2 regions of the Bacillus sp. CZDM1 genome follow, and region 2 is predicted to be linked to the other one. Evidence: riboswitches for the same ligand, from Rfam matches in the RefSeq annotation. Region 2 holds a riboswitch; the other holds the start of a gene.

Region 1 (15,730 bases), on a different contig from region 2:
ATTTGCAATTCCAAGGTATCTTCCCATTTGAGAAAATTAGTGAACTGTTACAAGTAGATCCTCAATATTTTAACATGGAACAGCTCGAATTTTATGGAAATGTTAACTTTATGAAAGGTGGTATCGTTTCATCTGATCGTGTAACAACCGTCAGCCCGACCTATAAAGAGGAAATTCAATTTCCTTATTTTGGCGAAAGGCTTGATGGACTATTACGAAAGCACAGCGATAAACTCATAGGAATTGTAAATGGTATAGATGATTCAGTTTATAATCCAAGAATTGATCGAGATATCGCTGTTTCTTATGACCTTGATACCATAGAAGGAAAACTAGAAAATAAGAAAGTTTTACAACACTATTTCGGATTGCCCGAAAAAGATAGCACACCCATAATTGCAATGGTAACACGCTTAACACCGCAAAAAGGTTTAGACTTAGTCCTGCATGTATTTCACGAGATGATTCAGGATGATGTACAATTCATCTTGCTTGGTTCTGGTGACCTTCATTTTGAAAACTTCTTTAATCAAATGGCCCAAGAATACCCGGATAAAGTGAAAGTATTCATTGGTTTTAATGAGGCGTTAGCCCATCAAATTTATGCAGGGGCAGATTTGTTTTTAATGCCTTCGCAGTTTGAACCATGTGGGTTAGGACAGCTTATTGCCTTGCAGTATGGAACAATACCCATCGTGAGAGAAACAGGCGGATTAAATGATACCGTTCAATCTTATGATGAATCAACTCATATTGGTAATGGATTTTCTTTTAAGAATTTGAACGCCCATGATTTGCTGCATACCGTCAGAAGAGCCTTAGATTTTTATCATCAAAATGAAAATTGGAGCCGCTTAATACAAAATGCAATGACTCAAGATTATAGTTGGTTACAGTCTGCGAAGAAATATAATGAAATATACGAGGAACTGCTTGAAGGCACAGTAGAATAAAGGATCCTTGCTATCATTCAAAAGGGGAAGATGTAAGTACATTTGCAGCTTACATCTTCTTCCTTTTATAGGCAGTTTAAACAGTTTGTTGTTGCTGTTGCTGGCGTAGTTTTCGTGCAGCTGTCACCATATTTTTTAATGAGAAAATTGTTTCATCTTCATGTCGTGTTTTTAAACCGCAATCTGGATTCACCCAAAACTGTTCTTTTGAAATAATCTCTAAGCTGTCTTTTAATATGGTGTCGATTTCTTCTACACTTGGAACACGCGGGCTGTGGATATCATACACACCTAAACCGATACCAAGTTCATATGGATTTTGTTTTAGTGATTGTAGTAGTTCCCCATGACTCCGAGACGTTTCGATAGAAATTACATCTGCATCAAGTGCCCGAATTGGCTCTATAAAGTTATTAAACTCGCAATAACACATATGCGTATGAATTTGTGTTTCATTTCTGACGCTAGAAGTCGCGAGCTTGAATGCATTTACTGCCCATAATAAATATTCTTTCCAGTCTTCTTTTCTTAGTGGCAAGCCCTCACGTAATGCGGGTTCATCCACCTGAATAATAGCGATGCCCGCATTTTCTAATGCTTGAATTTCTTCCTTCAGGGCTAAGGCAATTTGGTTGGCTACATGTTCACGAGAAAGATCATCACGGACAAAAGACCAATTTAAGATGGTGACAGGGCCTGTTAACATTCCTTTAACATACTTAGACGTTAATTGCTGTGCTTCTACTACTTCCTTCACAGTCATTGGCCATGTCCACTCGATGTCACCGTAGATAATCGGTGGTTTTACAGAACGTGACCCATATGATACCACCCAGGCTTTTTCTGTAAAAGCAAAACCTTTCAGCTTTTCACCAAAGAATTCGACCATATCTGTTCTTTCAAATTCACCATGAACGAGGACATCAAGGCCTATTTCTTCTTGGATTTCTATCCAACGTGCTGTTTCACTTTTCACAAACGCAGCGTAATCAGAGTCTGTTATTTCATTTTTGCGCCATGCTGTTCGTGTTCGTTTTACTTGATCCGATTGTGGGAAGCTGCCAATTGTTGTTGTTGGAAAATCTGGTAATTGTAACGACGCTTGCTGTAAAGGTTGACGTTCCTTAAATGGCATTGGACGTGTGAAATTCTCAGGTTTAACTTGTAACAAAAGCTCCTTCACACGTGTGTTTTTCCTCGTCTCATGCTGTTCTAAGGCTTGAATAGCCGCCATACTTTGTGACACACTTTTATTTCCTGACCAATTCTCGTCTGAAACAAAGGATTTTATGTGTGTTAACTCAATGATTTTCTCATCGGCGAAGGATAATGCATTTAGTAATGTTGCATCAAGAGTCTTTTCAGATTTAGTTGTCACCGGAACATGCTGCATACTGCAAGAAGATTGAACCCAAGCTTCCTTTACACCGCTTAAAGATAAAATTGCTTTTGTCATCATTGCTTTTTCAGCCAAATTTGCCCGCCAAATATCACGCCCATTTATGATTCCAATCCCTAATACTTTATCTTCTGGGAATCCGTATTTACGGAGTGAAGACATATTCTCATCAGCACCATGAATAAAATCAAGACCAACTCCTGCAACAGGTAATTGAATGAGCTCTTCATACGCTGATAGTCCTTCAAAATAGGTTTGTAACATCAATTTCGCTGCTGGGACTTCAACTCTTAATTGTTTATAAATTTGTTGAACTAGTTTTACATCTTCAGGTGCTAGTGAAAGGACTAATGCTGGTTCTTCCACTTGAATCCACTCTGCCCCTGCATCTACAAGTTGTTGGAGTACTTGAGCATAAAGAGGTAAGAGTCTTAAAATAAAGGATGCTTTGGATAGTGAATCATAACCCTTCGATAATTGAACAAAAGAATAGGGACCTATAATGGTCGGCTTTGTAATTAGACCTAGTTCAAACTTCGCTTCTAAAAAATAATCTAAAATGTAGTTTTGAGTTAATTTTAGTGGCTTGTCTTCATACTCAGGAACAATGTAATGGTAGTTTGTATTAAACCACTTTGTCATTTCAGAAGCTACAACATTGTTTGCTCCACGTGCCATTGCGTAATAAGTTGTTAAATCTACCTTTTCACTTTTCCATTTATAACGGGCTGGAATTAAACCGAACATGGTCGCGAGATCTAGCATACGGTCATAAAAAGTAAAATCTCCGACCGTGAGAATGTCTAATCCTAATGTTTGCTGGTGCCTCAAATGATTCAAGCGTATGGTCTTCATCTCAAAGATAAACTCTTCCTCTGATATCTGATCCTTCCAAAAAGATTCCACACAGCGTTTCCACTCTCGATTACCACCAATGTAGGGGTAACCAATGGCTGTACTCACTAAATTCATTTTTACCATTCCTCCTTTACATTTACATATTCCAAATACAAAAAAGCCATCTCCATGAAAAGGAAATGGCTATACATTCAAGTTAAAGGTATGTCTAAGAAATCAAACAACTCATAACTCGTTTGTCGTACGAAGGTCACCACCTATTCCACGTAGGTATTTGGTGTGTACTAGAATTGGCAGGTCTCCTGGCTCATCATCAATGTTCATCACACCTTCCCATCAAAAGACAGTGGTATTTGTGATTCACTCCGAATTACAGTTGCGGGACAGCGACGGAATTACACCGTTCTTCCCTTTTAAGCCAAGCCTCAGCTTGGCACCAATTCTTACACGATATGTAATTGCCAATTAATATAACATACAAAAAAACATTCGTACATAATTTTCTGAGAATTTTTTTTGTTATTGTCAAAGTAGATAATGTATATTATATTTGTTGTTATACAATATTTAGTGTTGATTGTAAGGTTGTGACACTAAATATAGATAATGACCAAATTTAATGGTGTCTGTATAGACTTAATAGGGAATCTGGTGAGAATCCAGAGCTGTACCCGCAACTGTAAGTGCTGACGAAATAATCATATCCACTGTCATTGGACGGGAAGGGATTAGAGTAGGAAGAGGCACAAGTCAGGAGACCTGCCATTATTATTACGTATTATCTTCTTCGGGAGTTGGGAGGATATAACGAGGGTATGCCTACTATTACAGTGACTAAGTACTGTATGATAGATTATTCCACGTTATGAACCCATCTTCATTGATGGGTTTTTTGTTGTTTCACTCTCGAAGTCAATTCGATAGAAAAGAGGAATGGCTATGGCAGTAAATCGTGTTTATTCAGAAAAAGATACAGTTTTTGCAGCAGTGAAAAGAGTATCTGAAAAATATAATCTGGATACAGCTGAATTATTTGAAAAGATTGATAATCTTGAAGAGTCTTCAATTTATGAACACTCACTTCTTTATGCATTAAATCAAATCTCAATGACCGACCCAAATTGGACCTTTCTTGCAGCAAATCTGTATTTACAGGAACTTTATCAGAATGCGTCAAAAAGCAGGGGGGATAAGTCGGAAAAAAAATACGGAGATTTTTACATTCTGATTGCTGAATTAACTAGAATAGGAATCTACTCTAAGGATCTATTACAAGATTACACAAAAGAAGAGATTGAAATATTAGGAGCAGAAATATCGTCAGAACGGGATTATTTGTTTAATTATATAGGGTTGTTTTTACTAGCAGATCGTTACTTAGCAAAAGATTACGAAGGAAACCTATACGAATTGCCTCAAGAACGGTTTATGATTATCGCCATGACATTAATGAGAAAGGAACAAAAGGCAATCAGATTAACCTATGTTAAAGAAGCATACTGGGCACTAAGCAACTTGTACATGACCGTTGCTACACCAACACTATCAAATGCTGGGAAAAGTTTTGGCCAGCTCTCTTCCTGTTTTATTGATACAGTAGAAGATTCATTAGATGGAATTTATTTGAACAATTGGGATATTGCTAGATTAAGTAAGGACGGTGGCGGTCTAGGCGTTTATCTAGGCAAGGTACGTGCCTTAGGTTCAGATATAAAGAAATTTAAAGGTAATTCCTCTGGGGTGGTACCTTGGATTCGTCTTATTAATGATACGGCTGTGAGTGTTGACCAATTGGGACAAAGGCAAGGGGCGATTGCCGTTTATTTAGATGTATTTCACAAAGATATTATGAACGGCTTTTTAGACTTAAAAACAAACAACGGGGACGAAAGACGTAAGGCTCATGATATTTTTACAGGTGTTTCGATACCAGACTTGTTTATGAAAAAGTTAGAAGAAGTTGATGAAAACGGCAGAAGTGTTGGAGAATGGCATACCTTTTGTCCGCATCAAGTAAAACAAATGATGGGTTGGAAGGATCAAGAAGGAAATCCCCTCGGTTTGGAAGATTTTTATGATGAGTGCGATATAAAGTTTTTTACTGAAAAGTATGAAGAAGCGGTCAACCATCCTCTACTTCCTCGGAAAACCTATCGAGCTATGGATATTATGGCAAGGATTATGATTTCTCAATTAGAAACAGGTACTCCATATATGTTTTATCGCGATGAAGTAAATCGTCAAAATCCCAACAAACATGTAAGAGGAAAGGGACGTACATCGATTTTTTGCAGTAATTTGTGTACCGAGATAACCCAGAATATGTCTGCCACTACCATTATTAAAGAATTTAAGGATGAAGAAGGAAATATTGTCATAGTTCGAAAACCTGGAGACTTTGTTGTCTGCAATCTATCATCTATTAATCTGCCGAAATCTGTAAAAGCCAATGTATTAGAAAGATTAATCCCTATTCAAATGAGAATGTTAGATAATGTTATTGATCTGAATACCATTGCTGTCGGACAAGCCGAGGTGACAAATAAGCAATATCGTCCAGTGGGGTTAGGTACGTTTGGCTGGCATCACCTTCTCGCATTAGAGGGGATTTTTTGGGAATCCGAAAGGGCTGTTAAATTTGCTGATCAACTATATAAGGAAATTGCTTATCTTACGATTCGTTCATCTATGGAATTAGCTAAGGAAAAGGGTGCCTATAAGAAGTTTGAAGGTTCAGAATGGCAATCAGGCGAGTACTTTGAACGGAAAGGGTATGAATCAGACCGATGGAACCAATTGATGGAGGATATTTCAAAGTATGGGGTTCGAAATGGCTGGATGATGGCGATCGCCCCAAACTCATCCACTGCAAAGATTGGTGGTTCAACAGATGGGATCGATCCTTTATATGCAGTTGAATACGCAGAGGAGAAGAAAAATTTCAAGTTTAAAGTCACCGCACCTGATTTAGACCATAACAGTTACAACTTTTATCGACGTACCAGGCATGTTCTGGATCAGAATTGGAGTATTTTGCAAAACGCAGCCAGGCAGCGCCATATTGACCAATCGATTAGCTTTAATCTCTATGTTCGTCATGATATTAAAGCAATAGAGTTATTAAATCTTCATATGCAAGCGTGGAAGCAGGGATTAAAAACAACCTATTACGTAAGAAGCACATCGCAAACTGAGATAGAAGAATGTGAAGCATGTCAAAGTTAAAAGAAACGATCGAGGAGGTTTTTATTTGATGATACATACACCATTAACCAAAATAAAATTACTAAATCCAGATTTTCCAAACAAATCCACTAGGATCATAAATGGTGAGTCTTCAGGTATTCTTAATTGGAATGATATTGCCTATCCGAAAATGTACGACTTATATCAAACTCTATTATCGAACTTTTGGAAACCGCAAGAAATTAATATGCAGGATGATATAAAACAATGGGAATCCCTTAGTAATCATGAAAAGGATGTGTTTTTACGTATTAATACGCAGCTTGCTTCACTTGATAGCTTGCAAACACCAACCATGAGTCAAGTTATGGATTATGTGACGGACTCTAGTTTCAAAGCGATCTTTGCGGTTATTTCACAACAAGAAGCCGTTCATAATGAGTCATATTCTTATATACTTAGCTCACTTATACCGATAGGTGAACAAAATCATCGATTTAATCAAGCGAAAAGTGATCACATTGTCCTAAAACGAAATCAATTAATTTTAGACTCATATGAGGAATTTAGACAAAATCCAACGTCACAATCGTTATTTAAGTTAAGTGTAAACTCCATCAATCTAGAGGGGATTTTCTTTTACGCCGGTTTTGCTTTTTTCTACCATTTAGCACGTCAGCAAAAAATGCTGAAAACAAGTACGATGATTAGTTATATTCAACGAGATGAAATGCAGCATGCCTATTTTATTTCTCAATTTATTCGGATTCTTCTAACTGAAAACCCTGAACTTCATACGGATGAAAATATCCACTATGTCTATGAAACGATTAATGAGGCTGTTGCACTAGAAAAAGAGTGGGCTCAATACATTTTATCTGACATAAAAGGGATTGATTTAGTAGAATTCGAGTGGTATGTAGAATATTTGGCAAATAAGCGGTTGAAACAGCTTGGCTTGAAAAATCTTTATAAAGAAAGAAACAATCCGATGCCGTGGATTCAAATTTTTGGGGATGAAATGATGAATGAGACAAAATCGGATTTCTTTGAACAAAAGTCCAGAACCTATTCAAAGGTCTCGCAGTCCAATGGATTTGAAGAACTGTAAAATATCCGTTGTTATTATTTATGCGTCCGTATCCGGAAACACAAAAGAATTAGCTGAAGAACTTTATCAAATCTTGCTAGGGATGTCAGTCAATATATCAATTTATAGTATAAATGAGTTTTCATTGGAAGACTTAAGCCAATATAAGGCAGTTGTCATAGGAACGTACACATGGGGAAATGGTGAAATCCCAATGGAAATGAGGCAGCTCTATCAAGCGTTTGAATCAATTAAGAGAAAAGACATTACGACTGCCGTTTTTGGAACAGGAGATAGCTTTTATCCAATGTTTTGTGGAGCGGTTGATCAATTTCGAGACATGCTTTATGTTCACACGAACTTAGCTGCTACCTTAAAGGTTGAACTTTTGCCACAGGAACAGGATATAAAACGTTGCAGGAAATTTGTTGAAATACTACTATTGCGTGTTAGTATGGAAAATCAGGTAACGTAATTTATAAATATGGCCGATTGGAGACTCTAAAAGCATGTTTTGTGCTGGGAGACTCCTTGAACGCCTGAAACATAAGCAGAATTTGCTTCTGCGGAAAATGAAATGTCTTTAATGTGATATTTGATTTAGGATTGGACCTAAAAGAATACCTTTAAAATGGTCTTCACTAAAATCTCTACTTTTTTATTCCTCGATATTTTGCTGTTTTTAATTCTTGAATATATTCTCCAAGCTCGGGCATTTCCATTTCTTGGGCTATTTGTATGGATGCTTCGATATCATATGGAACTCGAACAAGCTGAATCGAAAAGACTCCATTTCCACTTTGGTTATATTCTCCCTCGAGAATAGCATAGGATGCCTGAGTGAGATCAAGAGGATTCCCTACGCTGCCCACGTTACATAAGGTTTTACCTTTAATATTTTGCTGATAGGCATTATGAATATCTCCATATAAAACAACATCAGGCTCTCTTTTTCCGGCCATATTTTTTGTGAGTTCTGTGTTCTCAAACATACTTAAGCGACGATCAAGAGAATCCCAAGGTTGTATTCTTTCATAAACACTCCGCGGTGAAGCATGAAACATTCTGACTAGTTTACCGCTCATCATAAACTCTACTGAAAACGGTAGTTTTCCCAATTCATTCATTTGTATTTTCGTTAATTGGTTTTGATGCCATTTGATTGTTTTGGATTCCTGGGGTTTAGGAAAGAAATCATCCCAATTACCCCTAACCACTTTTTCACAACGCTTTTGGATTATTTGGACTGCCATGCTTGATTGTGGTCCTTTTCCAACTAAATCACCTAAGCAAAAAATTCGCTTAATGTTTCTAGAATCTATATCAGCTAGTACCGATTCTAACGCAGGGATATTTCCATGAATGTCTGAAATAATAGCTATTTTTTCCATCTTTACAAAACTCCTAATGATTAATATGAAAGTAATTCTCCATTTGTCTCTTCATTTCCTGTATATTTTCCCGAAATTGTTAATGCAAGTAGTTATAGCTCCGCTAGTTATTCACTTATCCCAAGAACCGATGTTCATAAGAAGTTCTATAGGAGAATAAATATCAAATTAGTGTGGGTATTTTTTTCCTAGGAGGAATGGACATGAACGAAGTTTTTGAAAGGTCAGCCAGATTTGAACACCGTTTTTGGCTTCAAATATTAGGTGATCATTCTAGGTTTATTTTTGAAGCTCTTGCGCCAATTCAAAAAGTTGAGATTGAGCAGGCTACAAATTTTATTAACATATTTGATACACTTCTAGAACGCGCAAAATCCTCACCACTGAAACAACTAACAGCACAAGTAGAACCAGAGGTACTAAAATTACGGGAATTCAAATTAGAATTAATACGAAAACACCTCGTCGGAAAAATCAAAATTCACCTTTCACCTACTTTTATTAATCACATGGTAAATGAATTAGAGGAATATTTAAGGATTTTAAATCATTTGAAAGAGGGGAAAGTCCCTCCCGTTTACCATGAACTTCATCATCACCTACTTTGGATATTAGACGCAGCAGGTCATTCAGACGCTATATATTTAAATTTAGATGGTGTAGAAAAGAAATTAAAAAAGAAAAGCAAGACATTTAAGAAGGATTTTGAAGGTTTTTATCTAAAGGCAGTAGAGCTGGCAGGATATTTAAGAACCAATTTGACGAACTTTCCAGCTTTAACAAAAATGACGAATGATGCTCAATTAGAAATTAAGTTATTCCAAAATTTTTTAACGGAACTAGAAGAATTAGAACTAAGTAACCAAGCATTGGGAACCTTTGCACCGTTAATGGCTGATCATATGTATCGGGAAGAATGTTATTATCTAATGAAATTAGCAGAATCGGCAAATATTGATCCGCCCAATTGTGATCCTGCTAAACCTCGACTTAAGGAATGAAAAACTTTATTACAGTTAAGGTGTGTTCAGGGATAATCTCCTGAACATTTTTTTGTGTCTATTGTTTAAACTCTAAAGGAAGGACTTCTGTTATAAGTAGAGATTCCTCCTGAAAAATGCAATACAAATCTGTAATCATACTATGTATCAGAGCCTTTCGTATTAATAAGCCTTCATAGCCCTGTTTTATAAGGCTCTTACGAAATTTTGTATTGGCTTCTTCTTTATTTAATAGAATAGCATCATTTTTCCAGGTAACGTCTCTTTTTTTGGCGCCTAAATAATCACAAAATACGTCACGTTCTTTCATGAACAAATCAAATGATTCCTCTGTATTAGATTCGTAAATTTTTAAATTTGGTTCATCTATATACACTTTATAAATATAGCCGCTAACGGGTCTTTCATATTGAATTACCTTTGGTTCTTCATTCTCCCAGAACTCGCTCTTTGATTTTTCAATCACCGTCTCAGAACCCATTGCAAAAGGTTTTGCTGTATCGAAATTCGAAGTAAACCAAAATCCAATAGTATTGATATCGTTACCTAAATTTTGAACTACGGTTTCTTCATTAAAAGTTTGAAATTTTTTTATAGACCCATGGTATACAATCATTTTCATAACCTCCACTATTAAGATTCCCCAAATTTTAGATAAATTTCTTAAGTATATTTCTTTTACACTATATAGATAATAAAACTGATTTACTAAAGGAGATGACAGAATGAAGACTAAGGATAATTTTAAAACAGGAGCAAAGGTAACAGCGGATAATCAAATTTATGGAACACCTAATAGCAAAAGTAAAAATGGTACTGGTGACTCACCAAATGATAATGTGGGTAAGAATAAAAAGGGTCTTGATCGTTAAGGAAGCAGCCAATTTAAATTGGCTGTTTTTTTAACACAAAAGGTCAGGAATTAAATTCTTGATGAACACAATAAAAGGTGAGGACTACGTTTGGACAAAAAGAATCTGAGTGAACAAGAGTGGGTTTATAATTATCTTAAGAATCGTGATAAACCCTTGCCTCTAGTTTTAGGAACGAAAGGTACATGGGGTATTAATGGAAAAAAGTCTATTATTTTAGTGGCATTTACCTTGCCAGATATAGCAGTTATGAGAGATATGCATAATGTTACAAATAATCCTATACGAGAAATGAGATATAAAGAAATTGTATATTATGCAGCAAATATAGTAGCTAATAAACAAGTTGAGTACATGATTGATTATTGGAAAGAATAAAAAATACTGTCATTATTATCTTAATTAACGAAATTCAGTACCAGGAGATGGATGCTATGACTGATTTTTGTTCGGAATTATGGCCGGAAGAACCCACCCCTGAAACTTTTAAAGATTGCCGTGAATGTGGTCTTTATCATCACGGAACACGTATGGTCTGGGGAGAAGGGAATCCAGATGCACCAATTATGGTTATATTAGATAACCCGGGAGCCAGAGAAGACCGGGAAGGGAATCATATTGTCTGCGGAACTCGACATACATTACAACAAGCAGCCAGTGAAGTTGGCTTGAAAATTGAAGACCTCTACGTAACTATTATCCTAAAAAGAAGACCAGTGCGTGCTTATGATAAAGATCAGGTGCGCCAAACCTGTATGTTTCATTTAGAACAACAATTACAACATAAAAAACCCAAGCTTATTTTATGTTTAGGAAATGTTGCCGTCCAATCCTTTTTTCAAGACCCTGAAGCCGAGGTTAAGAACATGCGAGGTACTTGGCACAATGTTGATGGATATCAGACTGCTGTTGCTTACCATCCACTAGCAGTAAGGCGTCGCCCTAACTTATGGTCAATGTTTTTAAGAGATATGGTATTTGTTGCAGAACGCTACCAAAAGAACGGTTAAAACAATTTAGGAATTATTTATATATCTCCTTCCCCCAACATATTATTTATTAATTAACAATGGGATAGTGGGGGGATTTCGGTGGATATTCATAAATGTCCGGATTGTATGGCATTAAGAATGTTCGAGGATGGTAAATGTACAAATTGTGGTTATTGTTCCAGTATTAGAACATCAATAAATGCACTGTATTCTCAAAAAAAGAATACTAAATACCAAGAATACGAGACAATAAAAAGGGTAGGTGAAAAGAGGATTAGTTTAGTGAGGTCATTAAAACGGTAAGGGGAAGGGGAGTTAAAGATGACTCCCCCTTAGATTTTTCTAAGCAACGGTCCTTTGCGGTATACTAGATTTTGAACCTTTAAATCTTTCCCTAGCTAAAGTAAAGATTTTTGAAATGATTATTAGAGATAAAAACACAATAAGTGCTGCTACCTGAGCAGGGGATTGTTGATCCGTATTGGTCTCAAAGGACTTTGTGCTTTCGCCAATTGTATTGTTTGCACTTACGATATACGAATACGTGCTGCCAATATGGTGTTTAGCACTTTTATCCAGAAAGGTTGGCGACGTTAGATTTTCGGCGATAGGCGTGTAATCACTGCTCACCCCAAAACCATTAATCTCCTTCCGGTAGACTGTATAGGAGGTCGCACCAAATGACGGATTCCAGGCAAGTGAAACTGAATCTTTATTATTTCTATTTGCCATTATTCCACTTGGTTTGGCAGGAGCAGTTGTTACTTCAGTATGAAAGGAATAGGTGCCGACCTGAGTTTCCTTACCGCCTGATACAAACGATACCCTCCAATAGTAACGTGTATCCTTATCAAGTTCCTTTACATTAACAGTTGGGATAGAAACAGTTTGATCATAGATAATATTTTTCATGCTTGAATCTGTTGCCATCTGTACATGATAACTTTCCGCACCAGATTGGGAGCCCCATTTGAACGTCACATTGGTAGGATTAACATCAATTGCACCGCTTTTCGGCGAAACAATTAGGGACGAAGCCGGAACTACGTGAATCATACTAGAAGCATGCGTTGGAAGGTTTGCTGTAAAACCTTTTTCCATGCTTCCTAAATCTTGATGGCTCCACAAATCACGCACGAAAGCTGAGCCCGCAATCCCTAAATCTTCCCATTTGACGCTTACATCTTGTGTTGAAGTGCTGGTATTAAAGAGTGCTATATTATACGAACCGTCTGGAAGGGTTTGATAGAATACTTGAGAGTCAGTTTTTTTGTATAAACGTTTTCCTGCTGAGCCACTTTGGTTTACTCCAATTATCTCGTCATTTGTTAAAAGGTTAACCCCATAATCATCCAGATTTGTCAGGTCATTTCCTATTACGAACTGAGATGCGGCAATTGCCCATAGTGATACGTAAGAACGTTTTTCATCATTCGTAATACCATCCTTACTACCGTTTGCGACATTTAATGAATCAAAGTCATTCCAGCCGCCTGGCTGAGCATGCTGCTGCCATTCTGCGGCATCATCAAATCTTCTCGATATCTTTTTCCAAGAGACAAGGTTAGGCGTCCCATAGGCTTCTACATCATGATCGGTCCGCCAGCCATTGGATAAGTTTCGCCAAGTATCAATGTGTTTGATATCGAGGTTATTAGACAACTCCACATGGATCGGTCTGCCAGTTTTTTTCAGTGCCTTTGCCCATGCCTCTACGTCTGCGATATCCTGATTTCGAACACCGTCAATTTTAAGGTAATCTATCCCATAAGAAGCAAACAGCCTAGCCCAAGAATCAATATATTCCTGCGCACCGGGCTTTGAATAATCAATGGCATACATTTTTTCAAAATTAAAATTTTTCTTTTCGCCTTTGCTAAGATCCACAATATCTTTTGCATGGTAACGTGTTCCTTCAATCGGGGTATTTTGATCTACCGCCGCCTTTGGAATACCAAGGGTAACGTAGTGGCCGAACTTCAACCCTTTATTATGGATATAGTCCCCAAGTGCTTTCATACCATTTGGAAATTTCTTAGGGTCTACCGCCCACCTGCCATATTCATCAACGGTAGTCCTCCAATCCAACATATAATAATCATCAAGGTTTACATAGTGATACCCATGGGATTTAAACTTCGCTGCCAAAACATCAGCGGCCGCTTTGATTTTTTTCTCTGTCGGCTTTCTACGAATCGAGCTCCAGCTGCTCCAGCCCATAAAAGGACGATCTGCCAGCTCATTATAGGAGGACGCACTCACTTCATGTGGGGTTATGTTAGAAACGGTAAAAATACCAGTTAACAGTATGGAGAAGGAAACGATAGTCGAGATTATTTTTTTCAGCATAAATGCCTCCTCAAAGTAGTATGAACCTTTAAAACTATAAATGAAGTCATTAGTACTATATTAATATAGAAAACTCTAAATATTAATGAGTAATATGTTCCAACTGCATTACACAATAATCGGAATCACACTCACTTCCAATAAAAAAGGTGCCAGGCACCCCAAAATTTCTGGAAGGTTCCTGGCACTTCTTTTTTTGTGACCTCTACACCTGGACTGCTAATCTTAAGAGGCAGATTCCAAATCCAAAGATGTAGACTTCTTTTTAGTATGAGAGATCTTCAGATTTCCTGCTACAATTCCACCCAATATTAAAACAACACCAAGCCATTGGGACATACTAACATGTTCTGATAAGACTATCGAGGATAATATAACAGCTATTGGGAGTTCAGAGGACGTTAAAATGGTCCCAAGACCTGGTCCAACATGCGGCATCCCGATGGTAAATAAAATTGGGGGCAAGACTACCCCTAATAGGCCAAGATACAAACCGTACGGTGCAATTTCCAATAAAACTGGTATTTCGAATAACCCTGTTGGCGGACTAAGAATAAAAACAGTAATTAAGCCCCCGGTGGTGAATAGAGCACTCTTTTGCACCACTGGTGTATCTTTTTCAATAGAACTGCTAACAAAGATAAATGTGGTATAGGTCAAAGCGGAAAGCATTCCCCATCCAGTTCCTTGCCAAGTAATATCTCCGATGCCAACTCCAATAATTCCAGATGCAAAAATCGAACCAATAATTAGAATACCGATGGAAACAACTTTTCCAAGCGTTGGTGCCTTTTTAAAAAAAATCCACTCGAATAAACTGCCAATCCAGACGAATTGAAATAAAAAGATAATCGCAAGCGAAGCGTTAAGTGATTGCAGTGATTGGTAATAAAATAGACTGGTTAAACCAAGTGGAATTCCTGATATAAGTAATTTGCCTATTTTCGGAAGTGTCAGTTTTTTCTTCTTCGTAAAAAGAGCTGCTATCCAGATTAAAAGAGTCCCCATTAAGAATTGACTTCCAGTGACCTGAGAACTAGTAAAACCAGCGGAATAAGCTAGCTTTACAAAAGTTGATAATGCTCCGTAGCAGCAGCCTCCTATTAAAACAATTAGTGCGTATTGCCAAGTTTTCATGTTTTTTACCCCTTTCATTCTAAAAAAACAAACAAAAAAGCCACACAGCTATATAGAAGCTGTGTGGCGAAAATAGAGAATTCTCTAGAAAAGTCCACAAACAAATGATTTTTGTTATTCAATTTACTTTTGTCATCATATATGAAAACAAATCGAATGTCAATGAAAAAAGAAATTGGTTATGAAAGAAAAACAGATGTATAAATTTCCAATACTGTAGTAAAATAATATTTTATATGTAATTTTTTAGTCTACAACTCTAACGAAAGGAGTTTCACCTTGATAGAATCATTGCTTTTAAATTTCCTTTTTCTACTATTTCCAGTTTTAACTTTTTTAATATTCTTTGAAAGTAGATTCCATACATATAATCAATACTTTCTTACACTCCTTTCATCTATTTCCATGGTTTTATGTATGGCATTTCCTATTAGATTAGAAATCGGCTTTATTTTTGATTTACGCTATATCCCTTTCCTAATTATTGCTCTTTTTGGAGGAT
Region 2 (15,730 bases):
ATAAATACCAGTAACATAGTCTGTTAATGAGAAAGAAGGGCTGATCGGCGGTCTATCCTCATATCCATGCAAATAGGTAAATCCGCTATAGGCCGTGGCGGGTGTTCCAAATCCTGCTTTGTGCGAATTGGGTCCTGTTTGACCGTATCCCGTTACCCTCGACAAGATAAGGTTTGGATTTTCCTTCTTTAAATCTTCATAGCCAATACCCCATTTTTCTAAGGTTCCTACTCTAAAATTTTCAATCACTACATCCGAAATCCGAACCAATTTTCGTAAAACTTCCTTGCCCTCTTCTTGATGCAAATCCAATGTTAGAGATTTCTTATTCCTAGCTAGTCCTGGCCATCTTAATGGTTCATCTCCATGAAATGGGCCCATCCCTCTTAAAGAATCCCCTCTCCCTGGCAGCTCTACCTTTATAACATCAGCACCAAAGTCTCCTAAGAGAGTAGCTCCAAATGGTGCCGCAATCATCGTTGATAAATCTAAAACTCTTATACCCGTTAAAGGTCCAAAGTTAGGATTATTCATACTTTCCATTCCCTTCAACTAACTAGTTTCATATTGTTAGAATAAAAAACACTCACAGTTTTCCGACACTGTTAGGTTACCTAACATAACAGGAAATTCCGAAAGTGTTTTTTATTTGTATACTTTTCTTTACTTCACTTTTTCTGCAAATTCATTATTTACAACTTTATCAAAAGGAACTTCTATTCCTTCAAAATTTACGTTCATTTCATACCCATTTTCAGTAACGATTGGACTTGTGGCAAACGCTGGATAATTGTTTTCATAAGCTATGTTATACACTTCTTCCTCTATATCACTAAAGGATTTCTTTAAGGCTTCTTTTGCTCCCTCTTTATCGGTTTTGATATACTCCTCTGCTTTGGCAACGGCACGAGTCACTTTCTCGAACAATTCTGGATTAGCATCCATTTCTTTCTGCGTTGCGACTAAACCGGTATAAAGGAAACCATTTAAATCTTCTAATTCTCCTTTAGATAGGTTGATTAGCATGAATCCACCATCCATTGCCCCCATATCAGACGTCGGAGAGGAGAAGGCAAAAGCATCAATTTGTTTGTTTTTAAAGGCAGGGATTACGGCTTCACTTTTACCAAGAGGTACTAGCTCAACCTCTTTATCTGGTTGTATATTTTCCCTTTCTAGAAGATAACGAACCAATTTATCACTTGAACTTCCAGGTGATGTGATCGCTATTTTCAACCCTTTTAATGCCTGTATTTTTTCAGAAATAGGCGAGTCTTCCGTAATTCCTTTTTCTTCCGCAATTTCTTTCCTGATAACAACATTTGAAGCATATTGATTCATTAGCGTCGCAAAGACCTTAACATCCTGTCCCTTTTCCGCTGCATCCATTACATTTCCTAAAGTGGTTCCACCAATTTCAACGCTTCCTCCAATAACGGCCGCCATTACCTTAGAACCTCCGCCAGTGGTAATCAGCTCTACATCAAGACCTTCTTCAGCAAAGAACCCTTTTTCCTGTGCAATATATAGTGGTGTGAATAAGAATCCGTGGGTCGTTTGGGCAATCGTTATTTTTTGGTTACCACTTGCTTTCTCAGAACCTTCTTTCGATTTTTTTGTTGCGGCTGGTTCTCCTCCACCACAGGCACTCAAAAGGATTAACATCAATCCTATTACTACACTTAATACAAAATTTCTTCTCTTCAATGTGATTCCCCCTAATAATTGATTAATTAGTTATTTGTTTGCTTCCAACGAAGAAAATGCTTCTCTAAGATACCTAATCCAAAATTGAGCAAGACGGACATAAACATTAAGATTATTACCGCCGCAAAGGTTCCAGCCGTATCGAACTGTCCGGCTGAATAGCTGATTAAGAATCCAACACCACGATTGGATGCGGTGATTTCTCCGATAACGGCACCAATCAAGGCATATGGTACAGACATTTTTAATCCTACAAAGACCCAGTTTAGAGCAGATGGAATCGTTACCTTTAGTAAAATTTGACGTTCACTAGCCCCCATTAAACGGATACTATCAAGCAAATCACTATCAACATTTTTAACACCCGCATAAGTATTAAAGAATACAAGGTAGAAAACAATGACTGCTGCAAAAACGATTTTCATTTCAATTCCAATACCAAACCAAAGAATAAAGAGTGGCGCTAATGCAACCTTTGGCAAACTATACAGTGCCATAATGAAAGGGTCCAATAACTTTGCTAAGAATTCCCACCGTCCCAGAACAAAGCCTAAGATCGCTCCGCCTGTTGCACCAATAAAAAAGCCAATAAACATTTCTTGAGCCGTAATACCGATATGGAAAAATAGTTCACCCGATAGCGTCCACGTATAGAGTGATTGGAAAATATCGCTCGGTTCACTTACCCAAAACTTATCGACCAACGAACCTGAAATCAGTTCCCAAAGCACCAAAATAATGACGAGTAAAGCCAGTCTCATACCCGCAAGAATTAACTTTTCCTGTAAAGGACTCTTTTTCACTTCTTCATCTAAGACAGCAGGCTGATTCTGTACATTCGATTCCTTAGAATTAGCAACTGATACACTCATCCAACAATGCCCTCCTCAATAAATTCTTCTTTTAATGCATCCCAAAGTTTGGTTTGGATATCCTTAAACTCCTCTGTATAGCGGACATTAAACGTATCCCTTGGTCTTGGGAGATTAACATCATGAATGGACTTGATGGTTCCAGGTCTTTTACTAAAAACGGCAACTCGGTCTCCAAGTGTAATCGCTTCTTCCAGATCATGCGTAACAAATATGATCGTTTTCTTCGTGTCCTTCCAAATTTCTAGCAGCTTATCTTGTAGAATTAATCTTAACTGAGCATCTAGAGCGCCAAATGGCTCATCCATTAAAAGAGTCTCTGGATTATAGGCAAGAATCTTGGCGAGACTTACTCTCTTGCGCATACCTCCCGAAAGTTCTTGAGGGTAATGCTTTTCAAAGCCTTTTAAGCCAACCATTTCGATAAATTTAGCACTCTCTATTTCTCGTTCTTTTGCACTCATGCCTTGTATTTCTAAGCCAATTTCAACATTTGCCTTTACCGTTCTCCACGGCAATAAATTATCCTTCTGTGTCATATACCCTACTTGAGTATTAATTTTATCTACTTGTTTCCCGCGATAATGGATTCTTCCCCCATTTGGCTTCATTAGACCCGCACACATATTTAATACTGTTGATTTTCCGCATCCGCTGGGACCAATAACCGTAATGAACTCACCCTCTTTTACATCCAGGTTAATATTTTGTGCGGCTAAGAACGTTTCCCCATCTCTCGTAAAGCGTTTCGATACATTTGAGAATTGAATCAAGACTTTTCCCCCTCTTCATTTATGGTTATTCCATTTCGACAACGCTTTCATTTTTGTCTAAACAAAGAAGTCTATTTACAGCTATGTTGTTGTTGAAAATTTTTAAAATAAATAATTTTCTCATAATTCCCTTCAAAAAAAAGAAGTTTTTCAAAGCCATTACTGGACTGAATTCATCTCTTCCTGTGTATACCCAAGATTTTTAGAAACTCTCTCGCTAGACTCCAAGACTTCTTTTATAAAATTTTCAATTCTTTCTTCCGTAAATCTCACCAATGGTCCAGAAACCGTTAAACCGGCAATGACCTTACCTGTATAGTCTTTAATTGGTGCTGAAACAGAAGCTGTTCCCTCTAAACGGTCACTCAAACTTGTTGCATATCCTTTTTCTCTAATATCAAAAAGTTCAAGCTTTAATTCATTTAGAGCAGCCTCTGACATGAACTCTCTTTGTTCTTTTAACACTTTCGTCATTAGTTCTTGATCAGAAAAGGCCAATAATAACTTACCAGAAGCTCCTTTATGTAAAGGTAATAACTTTCCAACTTCTGAAACTTTCCTTAAAGCTTGATTGCCATCAATTCGATCAATGCAAACTCTCTTTAATCCCTGAATAATATTAATATTCACAGTTTCTTGTGTTTTCTCTGATAACCCCTTCATGATGGGCTTCGCAACATCTATTAGTTCTAATGAACTTTGTACAATATTTCCGAGAGCTAGTAATCGAATGCCTAGTTTATATTCATATGTAGACGGGATTTTCTGAACCATCCCTTTTGATTCTAAAGATGCTAATAAGCGAAAGACAGTCGATTTTGTTAATCCTGTTTTTTGGCTTATTTCAGGAACGGTTAAGATCGGTTCTTCTATTGAAAAACTAGTTAAAATGTCAATCGCTCTTTCGACTGAACGGACCGTTTCACTCATGCATTATTTCGCCTCCATTTTAATTCTTATCACGGGTTCCTTATGTACCTTTTCAAAAAAAGAGACCACATAGTGAATTCCATATATAGTAAATCTCAACCATGTTTCATCTTGTGGATTTCGAATCCGGCTGGTGATTTGTTTTAATCGTAAATGATGATATAAGCCTTGTCAATTAAAAATTCAGAAAAGTTAAAACACTAGACTGTCAAATCTTTTGTAAGCAAGTACAACGAATAAATATTTATATTAATTTAAATTTTCTAATAAATAATTGACATCCAACTTTATTGTCCCGTAGAATGAATTTAAAATTCATCATACGGATTATAAATACGAAGAATGAATTCTTAATTCACTTAATGATTTTTTATTATCATTCTTCAAGGAGGTTTATCGATGGGCCAAACATTAGTAGAAAAGATTATTTCTTCACATGCAGGTAAAGAAACCTATCAAAATGAAATCGCGATTGTAGACGTGGATGCCGTTATGGCATCGGATACTACCGCTCCTTTAACCATCAAAAGTTTTGAAGAAATGGGTGGAACCCACGTTTGGGATTCATCTAAAGTCATCTTTGTCATCGATCATGCAGCACCCGCTCCTAATGAACGAATCGCAAATTTACATTCTTTAATGAGAGACTTTTCTAGAAATCAAGGAATTAAATTATACGATGCAGGTAGTGGCATCTGCCATCAACTGATGGTTGAAAATGAACACGTCAAACCTGGACAATTGGTTCTTGGCGCGGACTCCCATACTTGTACATACGGAGCACTAGGTGCCTTCGCTACTGGTGTAGGTTCAACAGACTTGGCTGCGGTACTATTAACAGGTAAAACTTGGATTAAGGTTCCCGAAACGATTAAGATCCAGTTGAATGGAACGTTACAACCTGGAGTTTCTGCGAAAGATCTTATTTTATTTTTAGTAGGGCAGTTAGGAATTGATGGCGCAACCTATAAAGCGGTTGAGTTCACCGGCGAAGCGATTGAAGCCTTAAGTTTAGACAGCCGTTTAACCATAGCAAATATGGCCATTGAAATGGGAGCTAAAGCGGGGTTTGTTGACACGATTGGGTTGGAATTGCCATATGATTTTGACTATATTCATGCAGATGAAGATGCAAAATATGAAACCGTATACATCTATGATTTTTCTACACTTGAACCACAGGTTTCTATCCCTCATTCACCAGATAACGTAAGACCAATATCTGAAGTAGAGGGTAATTCGATTCAACAAGCTTTTTTAGGGAGCTGTACAAATGGAAGATTAGAAGATTTACATGAAGCCGCCACTATTTTAGAGGGCAAAAAAGTTCATCCTGATGTCAGGTTTATGGTTGCAGCAGCTTCTAATGAAATCTACTTAAAAGCAATTCAAGATGGGACGGCTGAAATACTTGTACGTGCTGGAGCAACCTTCCTTCCATCCGGCTGCGGGCCATGTGTCGGTACACATCTTGGTGTTCCTGGTAATGATGAGGGAGTCATTTCCTCTACCAATCGTAACTTTAGAGGGAGGATGGGGAACAGAAATTCAAATGTATACCTAGGTTCTCCAGCTACTGTTGCAGCATCCGCCTTATTCGGAAAGATTACAAATCCTACAAAGCTTATGAAGGAGGAAGTGAAATGATCTTAAATGGAACTGCTCATGTCTATGGGGATAACATTGATACCGATCGAATTATCCCTGGTAAATATACAAAAACATTAAATATGCAAGAATTGGCTGACCACGTTTTTGAAGATTTAGATCCTGATTTCCGAGCGAAATTAAAGGATGGAGATATTTTAGTTGCAGGCAGTAACTTTGGCTGTGGATCTTCTAGAGAACAAGCACCGTTAGCTCTAAAAAAAGCCGGTGTCTCGATTGTGATTGCAAAATCCTTTGCTCGTATTTTTTATCGAAATGCCATTAATATTGGGTTACCTATTCTTGAAATCAGTGATCACACCATTAGCGATAAGGATAAACTAGAAGTAAATTTAACTACAGGTGAAGTAGAAAATGTAACAACATCCGTAAAATACCAGGGGTCAGAAATGCCCTTAGTGATGATTGACATTATCAATGATGGAGGGCTTGTCCCATATTTAAAGAAGAGAGGGACGTATCAATTATCGTAGATTGATTCTGCCTAAAAGTGGTGTAACTATGAAGATTTTCTCTATCGTATGTATCGCAGGTCTTTATATGTTGATGATCATGGGGACACGTCCAACCGTTTCTTTATTTGCACATGAATTAGGAGGAAGCATTAATCACATCGGATTCATTACGAGTCTATTTTCCTTGGTCCCCTTAATTTTTGCCATTGTGCTCGGGAAAGTGATCGATCAGCTTAATTCTAAAATAACCTTACTTATTGGGGGATATCTGGGCGTTTTAGGAATCATCCTGCCCAGTTTCCTTCCTAACTTTTTCGGATTATATGTATCACAACTCATTGCGGGTTCTGCTCAAACCATATTCATTCTATCTGCTCAAGATTATGTTGGAAGAATCTCTACCAAGGAAAATCGAAATCAATATGTTTCTTGGTTTAGCCTGGGGGTAGCAGCCGGAACTCTCCTTGGCCCTTTGCTAAGTGGAATCATCGCAGATTCATTCAACTTCCCCAAAACCTTTTTCGGACTAAGCCTATTCGGACTCGTAAGCTGCATTCTCATCCATTTCATTCCGAATGTATATCCTATTAAAAAGGAGATAGATTCTACTTCTTCAGTAACAAGCCATTCAACTTTTTTGGATTTACTAAAAATACCGGGATTGAGAGTAGCCTTACTCTTCAGCTCATTAATCTTATTTGCAAAAGATCTATACTTCACCTTTTTCCCACTGCTAGGATTACACTTTGGTTACAGTAACTCTATCATTGGGCTGCTGCTTTCGATAAACGGGATCGCAAGTGTCATTATTCGGTTCTGCATGACCCCTTTAATCAATCGTTTTGGAATGATTCATGTTTTTATAGGCTCTATGATCATTACGTGTGTTTCGTATTCAGCTTTACCCTTCTTTCCACAAATGATAATAGCTGGTATAATCGCGTTTATACTTGGAATGGGCTTAGGAATTGGACAGCCATTATCTATTTCGCTTACCATTGAGCATGCCCTTAACGGTCGTGTTGGCGAAGCTTTAGGAATTCGACTAACGGTTAATCGTCTAACTCAAGTTACTACACCTCTTATTTTGGGAGTACTGGCAAATATATTAGGGATTATTCATATCTTTATGGTTAGTTCTACTGTTATTGGCATTGGTACATTCATTGCGAGCAGAATCAAGGAAATTAGAAAAGATAAATTAGTCAAAAATAATAAATCGCAATCTATGTGATCATAGAAAACCATGCTTATCCAAATCGTATCCGACTCCCTAGGGATGGTTCTCACGTTTCCTACTACCTATTTACCTACTTACTAGCTATCTCATAGCCATCGGAACCTGGATGGTGCCTGTCACCCGGATTTCATACGCTGACTCCAAAATCCCCTAGTAAAAAATGGTTGTCAAAGTAGAGATTGTATATTATAGTAAATTATACAATATTTAGTGTTTTTATCTTCTATAAAATACTATATATAGATATTGACCGATAATAATGGCGTCAAATAAGACGTAATAGGGAATCTGGTGAAAGTCCAGAGCTGTACCCGCAACTGTAAATGCTGACGAACTAAGTAATCCACTGTCTTAGGATGGGAAGGTATTAGAGTAGGAAGAAGCATAAGTCAGGAGACCTGCCATTTTTATACGTATTATCTTCTTCGGGAGTTGGGGAGGTATAACGGGGCTATTCTGACTATTAGCAGTGAATGAATGCTGTTTATAGATGATTCCACGTTATTTCACCCATCAACTTTGATGGGTTTTTTGTTGTTCAAAATAAAAGTCAATTGCCACTGAAAAGAGCCATCAGAACCGTCCCCAGGGTTCCATGGTTCTGAGCAAACAAGGAGGTCCAATGTGGAAACGAAACAGGTTTTTTCTAATTTATTAGCGGAATTCAATGAAATTGTTGGTAGCAATAATCAAGATTTAATACAAGAGAATGCGAATGTCGATGGCAAGAGCCCTATGGGTATGATGGGACTCTTCGCTTCTACTAGTGCGAAGTATTACGCAATTGAACACTTATTGTCTGACGAAGTAAAACAAGCTTATATGAATGGTTATATTTATATTCATGACTTGGATTACTATGCATCAGGCACGACAACATGCGTGCAAATCCCATTAGCAAAGGTGTTAAAAGATGGTTTTGATACCGGCCATGGTCATATGCGTGAACCAAACAGTATCATGTCGGCAATGGCTTTAGCTTCTATCATCTTTCAATCGAATCAAAACCAGCAGCACGGCGGTCAAGCAATGAGTAACTTTGATTTTGATTTAGCACCTTATATATATAAGACATACGAGAAGAACGTTCAATTATTAGAAAGCGTTCAAGCTGGCTGCGACCTAGAAGAAAAAGCTTGGGAGCTGACAGATAGAGATGTCTATCAGGCTTGTGAAGCCTTTATTCACAATAGTAATTCCATGCACAGCCGCGGTGGCGGACAGGTCCCTTTCATCAGTATTAACTATGGATTAGACACTTCAAAGGAAGGGCGAATGCTTGTTAAGAATATGCTTCTTGCTACTCAAAAAGGGCTAGGAAATGGAGAAACGCCGATTTTCCCAATTCAAATCTTTAAAGTAAAAGATGGTATCAATTTAAAACAAAGTGATGTCAACTATGATTTGTTCAGGCTGTCGCTTGAAACAACAGCAAAACGTCTTTTTCCAAACTATGTGTTTGTAGATGCTCCATTCAATCTACACGATTACAAAGAAAAAGATCCTGAAACACATATCGCCACAATGGGGTGTAGAACAAGGGTACTCACAAATGTAAATGGCAAGTCAACGCCCGTGGGGAGAGGAAACCTCTCGTTTACTTCAATTAATCTGCCTTTGATTGCGGTAGAAGCAGATAACGTAGAGGAATTTTTTAAGAAGCTGGACCATTATGTTGACCTAGCAAGTCAACAACTATATGAAAGGCTCTTATATCAATCAACAAAGACACCTGCAAATTTTAAATTCTTATATGGGCAACAAATATGGAGGAATTCAGAGGAACTATACAAAGATACCTCTCTAAAAGAAGTTCTTCGTCAAGGTACATTATCCGTTGGTTATGTTGGTTTAGCGGAGGCCCTTGTTGCCCTGATTGGAAAACATCATGGAGAAAGCGACGAAGCTCAGAGCCTAGGCTTAAAAATGGTTTCCTTCATGAAAGAAAAGATGGATCTTTTAACAGAAAAGACGAAATTAAACTATACATTGCTAGCAACACCTGCCGAATCCTATGCAGGGAAAGCTTTAAAAATCGCTCGAAAAAAACATGGGGTCATCAAAGGAGTAACAGATAAGGAATGGTTTACGAATAGCAATCATGTCCCTGTCGAATATAAGATTAATGCAATCAATAAGATTAAAAAGGAAGCACCTTATCATGCGTTAACAAATGCTGGTCACATTACCTATGTGGAATTAGCAGAAGATGCTTCAAAAAATATCGATGCCCTAGAAACGTATGTGGTGGCAATGAAAGAAAATGGGATAGGGTATGGCAGTTTTAATGTTCCCGTTGATCGCTGCCTTCAGTGCGGATACAATGGCGTGATTTACAACGAATGTCCTAAGTGTAATAATCACGACGATATAGAACGCATAAGAAGAATAACTGGATACTTGGTAGGAAGCATGGAAAAATGGAACAGCTCAAAACGTAAAGAAGAAATGAATAGAGTAAAACATGGGTGTAAGAAATGAGAATCATGAAGATTGACACGGACGCTACGGATAATGGAAACGGCATCCGTACGGTCATCTATGTATCAGGTTGTACGCATTATTGTGAGGGATGTCATAATCCCTCCTCTTGGAATGCAAGCAATGGGATAGAATATAGCATAAGTGAATTGATTGAAATAATCGAAGAAAATCCCATCGCCGATGTAACCATTAGTGGCGGAGATAGTCTTACCATTCAATACGAGGAAACATTGATGCTTGTTAAGGAAATCAAAGCTAAGACGAACAAGAATATATGGCTATATACTGGTTATGTGTTTGAGGAATTACCTGAGCATAAAAAAGAGATAGTACATTATCTAGATGTGATGATAGATGGACGCTTTGAATTATCAAAAAAGGACTTACGAGTTCTATTCAGAGGTTCGTCCAATCAGCGGATCATCGATGTACAAAGAAGTATAATAGGTGATACTACCATTCTTTGGGGGCGCCAGTGGTGAGCCGAGGGTGATATTTGCATCAATTTATAAATTTATAAATCAATACAAATATCACCATTTTCACTATACCACCTTTTCGACACTTTCCAACGCTTCTTAGAAGGTCAAACCCTGCACTGCCAACATCTGTAGTGATTCTAATCAATCGATTAGTTAATCCGAATTCCCCTAATCAAACGTTTGATTAAATAGACAATAAGTCCCTTTAGTAAAAGAACTTTCTATTGTTTTCAAATGAATAATTTGCTGAAAAAAAGTAGAGAGTAGTTATGACCTTCCTCAAAATAGACAATAGAAACTAGTAAAGGTCATAACCTGACACACATCTACTGTACGAAATGTCAATCAAACGTTTGATTAAAAGCGCCAAGAATCCTTATATAAAAACGAACCTGTGCAGTTTTCTAGTGATTTTTTTGTCGTGGATATAGTCTTATGTTCTTAATCATTCTTTTCTATCCCTCAACCACTTCCATGGTGAACTCTACTAATATATGAATGAGGAAACCACACGAACCGTCCCCACGGCTTTTTCGGTCTTTTTATCTCTTATACTTTTTAACATTCTAATCATATTTGGGGCTTGTTGTTCCAATTTGAATCAAATTTCACCCTATAAATCTCATTTTCTCTGTTAAATTCAATTTTCCAAGATTCGAAGTTTCCCAATGGATGGATTATGGTAAAGCTACCTAGGAATAGATCGGAAGCGCGCTGCCTGAAGGACTTTATCAGTGGAGAGCTTTGACGAGTTAGTTGTACAGTATCAACCGATGATTCGTAAGATTATTAAATCCTTGCACATCTATAAAAATCAACATGAATTCTATCAGACGGGATTAATTGCCCTTTGGGAGGCTACACAATCCTTCGACCAACGAAAAGGCAGCTTTTCGAATTACGCCTACACGTCTATTAAAGGGAAAATGTTATCTGATATGACACAGAACAACCAATATAAGGAGAAACATATTCTTCCACAGCAGGAGGAGTTTTGGGAAAGGATTGAAGGTCAGGAATCACCACTTTTTCTTGAGAAAGAAACCATCCAATCATATTGCGAAGGCCTAACGAAAAAGGAAGCAGCATGGGTAATGAAATCATTTATCAATCAGCTATCCATTAAAGAAATAGCGGAAAGCGAAAAGGTAACCGTTTCTGCCGTTAAGCATTGGAAATTAGGGGCAATAAGAAAAATGAAGCAAAAAGTTGCAACTTATCATTAACAACTTTATTTCAACCTGGGCAGTGTGTTTATTACCTAAACTGCCCGGGTTTCTAAGGTGCTTTTACAATATCCGACAAAATCGGATATAACTCGGGGAGTGACAGGCACGAATTCAATCTTAAATCTTGGATAGTAACAAGCACAAATATCAAAAAACGCCTTCAAAAGTCATTTTTTAAGGCGTTTTTTGACGTTTGGCCCTAAAAATGTCCTCAAAAGAAGAAATGGGCAGTTCGATTTACTCAGCCAATCTCGTTATTGTAGAAGTGCTAGTCGTGAACCTTCACATTAAGCTCTCACGAAGGAACACTTTAAACTTGGTGATGAGAGGGTGTTATGAATCATGAGTATAAAATCGGGTAATACGGAAGAATTTAAGCAGTTCTCGCAATTTAGTTCCCTACAAGAATTTAATCAACATATGGAGATGTGGTCATTAGAACACAAGCATGATTTTACTAAGGGTGAGCTGGTAGGATTAAAAAGGCTCGTGCGATTTGCCGCCAAAGTTCCCGGCGTATGCAATGCCAAAATCGGAACCATCTTAAAATCAATTCACGCACAATACCATGATAACGGCATATCAAGGTCTACCTTTAAACGAATGATTTTGAAAGCAAGGGAATATGGGATCATCACGGTCTTTGAAACAGAAAGGAAGAACGGTTCGCAGTCTAGCAATTTATATCAGTTTAACCGTTTTCCAACGAATGAACTACCCAAAGCGGAAAAAGTGAACCACCAATATGAAACTAGTAATCTTATAAAAACAAACAATCAAAAGATAAATAAACGTTACGAAGAACCGTCAACATTAGATTACTCCTATGTAAACAGTAAAGTACCACAACCTTTTGTACAGCTAGTAAAATGCTTTTTCACCGATGCAAAAACCATTGAAGAATATTGGCAGATGGTGCAAATTACTGCTTTTCGCTTTGAGTGTGCGAATGACACAGAAGATGTACTAGACATCTCCATCCAGGCTTTTAGACAACTGATTCGAAAAATAAAAAGGACCCATCTTGTAAAAAATCCGCTCGCCTACTTTTATGGAATCTTAAACAACAAATTCATGACATTCTATTTAGAAAAGATATCGGCAATGGGGACTACAACACCCATAACCTATACTTTTCTAGATGGCATAAACCCAGACTGGGATTGGTTGCAGCCAAATGAATAAACGATTTTATTGCCCTCGGTGAACAGGAAAGGAACCAAATCGCAAAAAATGTCGCATCTTTGTCAAAATTCACCCGAATTATGACGAATCTGTTTGCTATAGTCCGCAGTAAAAAAGTCCCAATTAGCGTTTAATAGATTTATAAGGTAACCGCATACATTGCCTTAATGAAGGAGGTTTATGTAAAGGAAAGACATGGCCAAACCATGAAACATAGAAATCCATTTTATCTGGTAAAGTTTTTCTCAAAATAGCAGTTAGTAAACCTTCGAATTTATAGCACCTAAGGGAGTGGAGTACGATTATAAATAAAAATTTCTTTATTGATAAGAAAGTGATCCTTGTGATGGGTGAATATGACCAAAATGGGAAGCTGTGTTCCAGGATCATGGTAGAAAAAACGACGTTACTGGTGGACAGAGCTCCACTACATTTATTAGACGATACATTAAAATACATAGGCTTTGATTTACGGGGAGCAATAGCTGGAGCAAAATACATTCTTAATAAGACCGTTAAGTGTCCAATCATTGTAAATCCCTATCAAAGCGTTTGCCTTTTTCCAAGCAAATCCCCACAAAAACAAGACTGCATCTGGTTTAATCCCGACCATATTGTCAACACCAAAGCAATTGGCAACAAGACCGAGGTAGAATGGAGCAACGGTCATTTCATGCTTGTCGATGCAAAATTAACTGCTTTTAACAATAAACTTCAAACAGCCAACCAATTAAAACGACTCACGAAGGAAAGAGGGATTCAAGCTGGCCCCCTCCTCTTCTATCTGGAACCGCCAAAAAAGCATCAGCTTCTTAAGGAGAAATCAGGCAAGTATAATTTTGACATTTTAGAAAAAGAAGAAAAATGAAAATCCCTTATTAGATATCTACTAGCCAAAGGAGGAGTTCCATGGCGGATTATTATTCGCACTTAGATTTTGGGAAGGCATTAAAAAGACTGCGAAAGGACCGGAAATTATCGCAAGAGGTACTTGCGGACCTAAGCGGATTAGATCGATCCTATATTAGTATTCTTGAAAGAAATCTTAAACTGCCCAGTCTATATACTATTTTAGCCCTTGCTTCCGGGCTTGGTATAAAAGCTTCAGAATTTATGATGGAAATGGAAAATCAAGTTTTCGACAGAGTGAATGCACCATTCTAAAAATACAAGGGAAAAATCCGTGCCCAAATAAGAGATTTCAGTCTATTAAACCAAAATAGTCACAGCAAGCGATCACTCGGATCCGGATTATATCAAGAATTCCTAAATGAGTGAACCCATTTTTTATTAAATGAGCTGTTTTGTAGGCTATAGCCCGTGGAGCAATTACCTTCCTAGGTTTCTAATGGTCATAAAAGGAGAATTCCCTTGAAAGAAAAGGCCATTTACATAGGAAAAGTAATTAGAACATTACGAAAAGCAAAAGGTATGACTCAAGAAGGGCTGGCGAATGAAATCCACTTAGATCGGAGCTATTTAAGTGAAATTGAAAGAAACCTAAAAGCTCCATCAGTCTATACCATCTTTAAACTTACTATAGGCTTAGGCATACCACCAGGAGAAATGTTTGAAAAAATCTACCATTGCATAGACTTTAAAAGTTTATTCGAACAGGAGTTCATTGATCCAAAAATGGACAAAGGAAAGTAAGACTCTCGTTCCAGCTATGGAAAATTTCAAGTGAGGATAAAGGTTTAGTTGAGGAGAATAGCGGAAGGCTCGTTATTCTCCTTCTTTGCACTTACGCCTAGTTCCACTAGTAGGAACCTAGTAGTCTCTGGCATAATGATTCTTACGTAAATGAGGGTTATCAAATGAACAGGCAGCATAATGAAATTGTTAAAATGGATATATTGAGAAAATTCGAGTTCAAAGGTCAATTGTACTACATAGAGGTTTTCCATTATACAAATGGTACCACCAAAGCGTTTGCAAATGAAAGACCTGGTAAAGTCCAATATATCTTAGAGGATTTCCCAATAGGCATTGGTCGAGATGACCATGACCCAATAAAGGCTGCTATTCAAGCGATTGACAACATTCCATATCAATAATCATTAAAGCGTTAAAACAGCTGGTACCTGTTCTATTAACAAGATCACTATGAAACGATTAAATCATTAGTTACACCTGTAAAGTTTGGCAGTACCTTTCTTTCCGTTCTTCTACTGTCCCAAGATAATAATTCAATATACAATCAATATTCATATAAGAAGGTACTACTGCTTGAGGGTGTATAAAAAAATGATAGCTGCTCCAAGGGTAGTATTCTGGCTTCCTAACCATTTTGGCCTCAACCGGATTTAAGTGAATATAGCGGCTAACCTCTAGCATACCTGCCTTATCTTCAATCATCTTGTCGTAAAAACGTTTCTCATAGACATGGCCTGTTAAGCGATACTTGGTATTGTAATAATTGGCATAGCGTTTGTTGATTAGTCCCATGAGCTTTGAAAAGGAAGTCTCTTTTGAGCGAATGAGGAGATGGTAGTGATTGGTCATTAAACAGTAGGCGGCGATTTCAAATGGTATTTTCTCATGGAGCTGTTGAAGGATATGGAAAAAGGCTTGGAAATCAGATGCATTTCGAAAAAGCGGATCACGGCGGTTGCCACGACAAACAATATGATAATATCGAAGATTGACCCAAACTCTTTGTGGGCGTGCCATTAGGTTTCCCTCGCGATACTATGTTGTTTAGA

Evidence for each region. Region 2 has a riboswitch for cobalamin ahead of ACY3XC_RS23695 (anaerobic ribonucleoside triphosphate reductase). Riboswitches for the same ligand answer to the same signal wherever they lie in the genome.
Region 1: linked by a shared signal. The riboswitch ahead of metE (5-methyltetrahydropteroyltriglutamate--homocysteine S-methyltransferase) and the one ahead of ACY3XC_RS23695 (anaerobic ribonucleoside triphosphate reductase) in region 2 are both predicted to bind cobalamin.

Annotation. Positions count from the first base shown of each region.
Region 1 is NZ_JBUESO010000004.1:437,251-452,980, reverse strand. It holds gene glgA (glycogen synthase GlgA) at 1-953, shown strand, start outside; gene metE (5-methyltetrahydropteroyltriglutamate--homocysteine S-methyltransferase) at 1,030-3,324, opposite strand; cobalamin riboswitch at 3,486-3,666, opposite strand; cobalamin riboswitch at 3,814-3,991, shown strand; gene ACY3XC_RS12415 (ribonucleoside-diphosphate reductase subunit alpha) at 4,150-6,435, shown strand; gene ACY3XC_RS12410 (ribonucleotide-diphosphate reductase subunit beta) at 6,464-7,507, shown strand; gene ACY3XC_RS12405 (flavodoxin domain-containing protein) at 7,488-7,961, shown strand; gene ACY3XC_RS12400 (metallophosphoesterase family protein) at 8,137-8,877, opposite strand; gene ACY3XC_RS12395 (DUF2935 domain-containing protein) at 9,081-9,878, shown strand; gene ACY3XC_RS12390 (hypothetical protein) at 9,937-10,494, opposite strand; gene ACY3XC_RS12385 (hypothetical protein) at 10,604-10,750, shown strand; gene ACY3XC_RS12380 (hypothetical protein) at 10,841-11,128, shown strand; gene ACY3XC_RS12375 (uracil-DNA glycosylase) at 11,185-11,760, shown strand; gene ACY3XC_RS12370 (alpha-galactosidase) at 12,085-14,091, opposite strand; gene ACY3XC_RS12365 (DMT family transporter) at 14,317-15,228, opposite strand; gene ACY3XC_RS12360 (ATP-binding protein) at 15,508-15,730, shown strand, end outside.
Region 2 is NZ_JBUESO010000014.1:4,391-20,120, reverse strand. It holds gene ACY3XC_RS23735 (CaiB/BaiF CoA transferase family protein) at 1-534, opposite strand, end outside; gene ACY3XC_RS23730 (ABC transporter substrate-binding protein) at 664-1,707, opposite strand; gene ACY3XC_RS23725 (ABC transporter permease) at 1,734-2,579, opposite strand; gene ACY3XC_RS23720 (ABC transporter ATP-binding protein) at 2,576-3,352, opposite strand; gene ACY3XC_RS23715 (IclR family transcriptional regulator) at 3,512-4,282, opposite strand; gene ACY3XC_RS23710 (3-isopropylmalate dehydratase large subunit) at 4,682-5,929, shown strand; gene ACY3XC_RS23705 (3-isopropylmalate dehydratase small subunit) at 5,926-6,423, shown strand; gene ACY3XC_RS23700 (MFS transporter) at 6,452-7,639, shown strand; cobalamin riboswitch at 7,889-8,065, shown strand; gene ACY3XC_RS23695 (anaerobic ribonucleoside triphosphate reductase) at 8,270-10,126, shown strand; gene nrdG (anaerobic ribonucleoside-triphosphate reductase activating protein) at 10,123-10,611, shown strand; gene ACY3XC_RS23685 (sigma-70 family RNA polymerase sigma factor) at 11,346-11,837, shown strand; gene ACY3XC_RS23680 (hypothetical protein) at 12,183-13,025, shown strand; gene ACY3XC_RS23675 (competence protein ComK) at 13,327-13,893, shown strand; gene ACY3XC_RS23670 (helix-turn-helix domain-containing protein) at 13,935-14,189, shown strand; gene ACY3XC_RS23665 (helix-turn-helix domain-containing protein) at 14,397-14,678, shown strand; gene ACY3XC_RS23660 (hypothetical protein) at 14,843-15,082, shown strand; gene ACY3XC_RS23655 (REP-associated tyrosine transposase) at 15,153-15,698, opposite strand; gene ACY3XC_RS23650 (magnesium chelatase domain-containing protein) at 15,698-15,730, opposite strand, start outside.